Regions from separate parts of the Anaerobacillus sp. genome, predicted to be linked through region 2. Evidence: predicted binding sites of a transcription regulator. Region 2 holds the regulator's gene; each other region holds the start of a gene.
The links. Region 2 encodes LexA, which represses DNA repair genes until DNA is damaged. Its sites were predicted from a motif close to CGAACATATGTTCG; they were not measured.

Region 1 (2,274 bases), on a different contig from region 2:
CTGATGAGCATATTCGCGAACCGATGCTTTGGTATGAAGATGGTAACGGTGGACAAACAACATGGATTAAGCCGAAATATGATACTGGAAGCGATGCCCCTTCTGTTGAGAAACAACTTGAGGATCCAACTTCTTTATTAAATCACTATAAAACAATGATTTATTTACGTCGATCTCAACCTGCTCTATTATTTGGTAATATCACTGAATCACCAATTCAACAACAAGGTGTTCTTGCGTTCAAACGTATCTACAATGAAGAAGACCTTCATGTCGTTCATAACCTTTCAAAAAATGAAATTGAAATCACTCTCGACGATGAAGTTGGTGAAATCGTATTTGCTACAACAGAGGACTATACGAATAGTAATGGTGTCGTAACGTTACCACCATATACGACGATCATTTTTGGAAAAACGCTTAATTAAGTAGGCATTTATCATTAAAGCCTATCTACTCTTATTAAATCGAAAGAGAGCTTGACGTTGTGTCAGCTCTCTTTTATTTATGAAGATCCTTTTTGTTAGTTTAAAATTTCTATTCTTTCAATAATGACATCCTCTATTGGACGATTATTAGACTTTACTTCGACTTGTGCAATTGCATCAACAACATCCATTCCTTCAAAGACATGTCCAAAAACTGTGTGACCATAGTCTAAATAAGGAGTTCCACCATGTTGTTCATATAGTTCAACTGTTTCTTGCGGGAATTTAATTCCTAATTGTTGCTCCCTTTGTTCAATCATTCTTATATCAAAATCATCCGCTTGTACAATGAAAAATTGACTTCCATTAGTATTCGGACGTGCAGGGTTTGCCATCGATAAAGCACCACGGAAATGTCCGAGTGATGGTGTAAACTCGTCATCAAAAGGCTCTCCGTAAATACTTTCACCACCCATACCCGTTCCTTCTGGGTCCCCGGATTGAATCATAAAATTATTGATAACTCGATGAAAAAGTACACCGTCATAGTAACCATTTTCACTGTGAGTAATAAAATTCTCCACTGCTAATGGTGCATACTGAGGGAAAAGACGAATTGTAATGTCTCCCTTACTCGTCACCATTTTCACCAGCCGTTCCTCAGGTTGAACAGCTGTATGAAATTGCGGGTATTCAACTGGAGTAATTTCTTCTGTTGTTGGTACCGGCTCCTCAACTAAATCGGCTTCTTCAGTTGCTGGTGGTTCTTCATATCCAGTTCCTGTTTTCTCCTCTGTTGTGCCTTGTCCACATCCAGCGCTAAATAAAATAAGTAATAGAGTGACTAAACCGTAAATCCAAAAACGCATTATGTAATTCCTCCTTTTTATTTTCCTATTATAGACAGTTGTTGCAAAAATAACAATCATCATTTAAAATAAAAATACGAACATAGGTTCTTTTAAGGAAGGAGCTTTTATTGATGAATTGTTTATCCCAGCAAGAAGAACGTCTTTTCGAAGCATTCATTATTTTAACATTAGCTCGGAAAGTATTGCAAAACGACTTGATCGTTGTTGAAAAATCATTTTTCAAACTAAAAGAGCCATATTTACAATTAATCCATTCTGCGATTGGCACAATTAGCAAGGAATTGTTTGAAATAAAAAAACAGCTAAATAAACAACGAATGAAGATCGAATTTGGCCCAAACGATGGTACTTTCACAGAATTTTACTGCTATTACCGCGGCTATGTGAAAACTAGCCGGTTTTTAAATGCAAATTTAAAAAATAAAGTTCAACAAAGGCTGAGCCAGTTTTTTGTCGCAAATAGCAAGCTTTCTTAAGTCGGTTAATGTAGCACATTAGGTTCAGGTCTCGAAGTGCAAAGTTTACTAACTCGCTATTAAACAAATAGGCTCTCTCATAAGCGATAGTTAATCTCCGCCTCTCACTAGCTAGAACGGTTTATTCATCCGCTGATAGTGATGAGACGGTAATTACTATGCATTGAGACAGCCTCAATGTAATTATAAAAACTGTTTAATTTTCGGGAAGACGTTTATGGCATTATTGTAAAAAACATCTTCGACATACCGATCTGGAATAAATGTTTTAATAAATTCAATATATGGTTGAACTTGAACAAGTGGCCAATCTGTTCCAAATAATAATTTCTCATAGTGGTCGCAAAACGTGATTGCATGTCGTAAATGATCATAGAAGTGAGGTGTATTTGAAATCCGGTATACTTCTTTTCTATCACCAACAATAAGCCCCGATAAATCAGCAAACATATTTGAATTTTTATAAACAACCTCCGCTCCGTCTAAGACCCACGGATC
Region 2 (2,274 bases):
TATTCAAGAAGGGGCTAGTTATGGCTATCCTTTATCAGTCATGGGGGCACATGTTTCAGTATGTCCAAACCATCAGACGTTAAGAAGTGTTCCGTTATCAACTAGATTCAACACTGCATGCTTTGGGTTGTTGGGTTTTGAATTAAATTTATCGGATATGTCAAAAGATGCGTTGGATGAAATGAGAGAACAAATTCAGTGCTATAAAGATTGGCGACAAGTATTTCAATTTGGACGGTTTTACCGGGTGAACAATCCTACAATAGGTAGTGGGACAAGCTGGATGGTTGTTTCGGAAGATGGTTTGCGAGCAGTTGGCGGTATTTTTCAGATCCTATATAATGAGCAGAGTGCTCGAATGAAGTTTATCGGAAAAGGGCTTTTACCTGGTGCAATTTATCACTTTTACAATATGCCCTTTAAAATACCAGTAAAAGTGTTTGGTGATTTAATTAATATGTACTCGCCGGTTCATATTAAACAAGATTCAATGTTACACAACATCGTCTCAAAGTTCTACTCTTTAAATGGTGAAGTTGAGGATTATGTCATACCAGGAGACGTTATTAATGAGGCCGGTATTTGGTTGAAGCAAGGGTTTCAAGGAACAGGTTATGATCAAGATATAAGAGTCTTTAATGATTTTTCTTCAAGATTATATTTTATGGAAGTATGTAATAATTTAATAGAGAATATGTAGAAGCAAGGAGTCAGACTCCTTGCTTTTTTACCTGGATATGTCAAGCCAAATTCTTTCCAAAAACACAAAAAAGAACCAACCAAAGTTGATCCTTTTTATAATTAGACATATTAACTGTTAGTGTACCGAGCGGAATACCCCAATAACTTTCCCTAAAATCGAACAGTTTTGTAGAATAATAGGTTCCATTGAAGAGTTTTCCGGCTGTAGTCTAATAAAGTCTTTTTCTTTAAAGAAACGTTTAACTGTAGCTTCATCTTCTTCAGTCATAGCCACAACGATATCCCCGTTATTTGCCGTCGGCTGTTGCCTAACAATAACCATATCTTTATCAAAAATTCCTGCCTCAATCATACTATCACCTTGGATTACGAGAACAAAGACTTTGTCGTCCCCAACGAATTTTTCGGGAAGGGGTAAGTAATCCTCTACATTTTCATAAGCTGTAATTGGTTCTCCGGCAGTTACTTTACCGATGATAGGTACATATGAAGTATTAGGTGCTAGCTGTTCATAGCTTTCGTCTTTTAAATCAAGAACTTCAATGGCTCTAGGTTTTGTAGGGTCTCTGCGAATTAATCCCTTTTTTTCGAGGCGAGAAAGGTGCCCATGCACAGTAGAACTAGATGCTAACCCTACTGCTTCACCGATTTCTCGAACTGATGGTGGATACCCTTTTTTCCGAACTTCATCTTTTATATAATCTAAAATTTCTTGCTGCCGTTTTGAAATCTTATTCATTATGTAGCACCCCATTTTCTTCATTATCTTACCATAATTATACTTCAGTTGTATCAAATATGCAAACATAAGTTCTAAAAACAGTTGACAAGAACGAATGTTCGTTATATTATAAAAGAGAACATATGATCTTATATAAGAAAGTGAGTGTTTTAAATGGATAAAAGACAAAAGTTTTCATTCTCAGATATTAGTTATATTGCATTATTTATTACTATAATCGCTTACATGTTAATGTCTGCTCATGTTTCTGCCCAACCTAAATATGAGCATTTCATAGAAGTAGAAGTAAAAAATGGAGATACACTTTGGTCAATTGCAAGCAAATACACAGATGGAGTAACCGTCCAGTCTTACATAACGATATTAAAAGAACAGAATAATCTTAGGGATCATCACATTTATGCCGGACAAGTTCTACTCGTTCCTCAACAAACAAATAAGGATGCAGGTGTTGAAAATGAAAGCGATCATTTACTGTCGAGTAAGTACTGATAAACAAACTCAGGAAACGTCATTATCAAGACAAAAAGAGGAATTAGTATTGTTGGCAAAGAGAAATGATCTCTCCATCTTTAAAATTATTGAAGAGAAGGCAAGTGGATTTGAAATTGAGAGAGATGGAATTTTTGAGATTTTGGAAGATTTCAAGGAGAAAAGAGCGGAGGTCTTGTTAATACAAGATGATACTCGGCTTGGAAGAGGGAATACGAAAATTGCTCTAGTCCATCAATTAATAAAATACGACGTTCAAATCCAAACGATTAACGATAATGGCGAATTAAAACTTTCAGAAACTGATACGCTTGTCTTAGATATCGTAAGTGTTGTCG
Region 3 (2,274 bases), on a different contig from region 2:
ACAGCAGACGATCGACTTCGTGCAGGGGAACCATTCGAAGAAGTTGGCGCTACAATTAATGCTATGTTCCAAGATTTTGGAAGAGCTATTCAACGACCGTTTGAACGTACACGTTAATTAATAGTAACTAAATAAATAAAAGAGGCTAGATGGCTAGCCTCTTTTTGTTATATATGGATAAAAGTGTTTATGGTTGGCGATAATAATGATGGACATTTATAAAGGCTTTTTTTTGAGGGGAAATTTTCAATTCTGCGGCAGTTTTATTAAGGGTTGCAAGCGGAAAAGCATAAAATGAGTCAAAAAGATTAGAACTGATTTTGTCAATGGTGGTGATTATTGTGGTAGAAAAAGGCTGGTTCAGAAAGAATATAAAAGGAATAGTGTTTTTTGCACTTTTAATATTATTATGCAGTGTTAGTTTATTGTTAAATCAATCACAACAATCTAAGCAGTTAGCAACTGCTCAAGATTATCCTCTTATGAGGGAGAATATTTATAAAGGCAAAATCGAAGATACTAAACCGGTAATGGCCAATTATCAAGTAATGGATCCTAAGACCGTGAAAGTAATCTTAGCGAGAATTTATCTTGATGGAGAAGTTAGTGAGGAAATAGTTGAAGAAACAATAATATCAATGGAAGATTTTTGGGCAGAGTATGCTGAATGGGATTTAATTGACCAAGATGAGGCTCAAGTTGTATTTCAACAAAGGGTAGATGATATTTCTCCTTTATTAAAAATTAACGGGTATTTCGGGATATCAGAAGAAGGGACTTTAAATATCTATGAAGGAAAGCCTTCAGAAGATAAAGTTATTCAGTCCTTTTTTCAAATCAATATGAAAAAGCTGAAAAGTCATCAACAACGCGAGTTAGAAGATGGCATACCTGTGCAATCTAGAGACCGTTACGAAGAAGTACTTAAAATATTCAAAAAGTATGCCAAACATGAAATGTAAGGCAATTTCTTAAGCTGACCTATTGGTGTTTGATCACACCTATAAGTCAGCTTATTTTCTGTAAAAGAAATGTTTGGGCATTGACTAAATTTACGATTATAAATAGTTGATAATGACATTTTAAAACAACCTTTTCTTACTTGTCGCTGAATTTCCTTGAACGAGCCTGTAAAATTCATTAGAATTTTACAGCCAAGAGAAAGCGAATGTCCCAGCGAGATTCCCTTTAAGGTTGTTCCACATGACTTTTATGGTAAAATAAAAAATAGAAATAAACGTTCGGGTTTAAAGGATAGGAGAGGTATTCATTGATTGAGTTTGTAAAAGGAACTGTAAATTTTATAGATACACAATATATTGTAGTAGACGTAGGGGGAGTAGGGTATCAACTATTTTGTGCGAATCCCTTTATTTACAATGTAGACGAAGATAACGCAATCACTGTGTTTACATATCAGTATGTTAGAGAAGATGCAATAAAGCTTTTTGGCTTCCGCTCAAGAGATGAACGGGCGCTGTTTGAAAAGCTATTAAACGTATCAGGAATTGGTCCTAAAGGAGCCTTAGCTATTTTAGCTTCTGGACAGCCACAGCAAGTCGTCAATGCGATTGAAGAAGAAAATGAAGCGTTTTTAACAAAATTCCCAGGTGTCGGTAAGAAAACAGCTCGACAAATGATCTTAGATCTTAAAGGAAAGCTAGCTGATTTCATGCCGAGCTTAGTTGGCCCAGTTTATCAACTGAAAACCGAGCAAAAAGCTAGGTACCCTCAAGAATTAGAAGATGCAATGGAAGCGTTACAAGCTTTAGGCTATGTTGAAAGAGAAATTAAGAAGATTGCACCTAAGCTTGCCGAGGAAAATTTGCCTACAGATCAATATATTAAGAAAGCATTACAAATGCTTTTAAACATATAGAGAAATAGTTGCTCTTTCAGGAGGTTAAATGATGGAAGAAAGAATGGTTTCGGCTGAGGTACAACAAGAGGAAGAAACTCTCGAAAATCAACTACGGCCCCAATTCCTTACACAATATATTGGACAAGAAAAAGTAAAAAATAATTTAAAAGTATTTATTGAAGCCGCAAAATTAAGAAATGAATCGTTAGACCACGTCTTGCTATATGGTCCACCAGGATTAGGGAAGACAACACTGGCAACGATCATTGCCCATGAAATGAATGTTCAAATTAGGACTACATCAGGTCCGGCTATTGAAAGGCCCGGTGACTTAGCAGCGATCTTAACTGCCTTAGAGCCTGGCGATGTTTTGTTTATTGATGAGATCCATCGCTTAAACCGTGTTGTTGAAG

Region 1: the regulator LexA is predicted to act here: its motif matches at 1,375-1,388, upstream of ACK4M9_RS18660 (YhjD family protein).
Region 3: the regulator LexA is predicted to act here: its motif matches at 1,231-1,244, upstream of ruvA (Holliday junction branch migration protein RuvA).

The regions. Positions count from the first base shown of each region.
Region 1 covers NZ_JBKBWN010000017.1:24,707-26,980, forward strand. Annotated here, with positions in the region: gene ACK4M9_RS18650 (alpha-amylase family glycosyl hydrolase) at 1-428, shown strand, start outside; gene ACK4M9_RS18655 (peptidylprolyl isomerase) at 524-1,297, opposite strand; gene ACK4M9_RS18660 (YhjD family protein) at 1,411-1,776, shown strand; gene ACK4M9_RS18665 (amidohydrolase family protein) at 1,960-2,274, opposite strand, start outside.
Region 2 covers NZ_JBKBWN010000005.1:23,549-25,822, reverse strand. Annotated here, with positions in the region: gene ACK4M9_RS08120 (alpha-galactosidase) at 1-700, shown strand, start outside; gene lexA (transcriptional repressor LexA) at 818-1,441, opposite strand; gene yneA (cell division suppressor protein YneA) at 1,598-1,936, shown strand; gene ACK4M9_RS08105 (YneB family resolvase-like protein) at 1,902-2,274, shown strand, end outside.
Region 3 covers NZ_JBKBWN010000001.1:58,639-60,912, reverse strand. Annotated here, with positions in the region: gene ACK4M9_RS00300 (YhcN/YlaJ family sporulation lipoprotein) at 1-117, shown strand, start outside; gene ACK4M9_RS00295 (BofC C-terminal domain-containing protein) at 342-962, shown strand; gene ruvA (Holliday junction branch migration protein RuvA) at 1,271-1,879, shown strand; gene ruvB (Holliday junction branch migration DNA helicase RuvB) at 1,911-2,274, shown strand, end outside.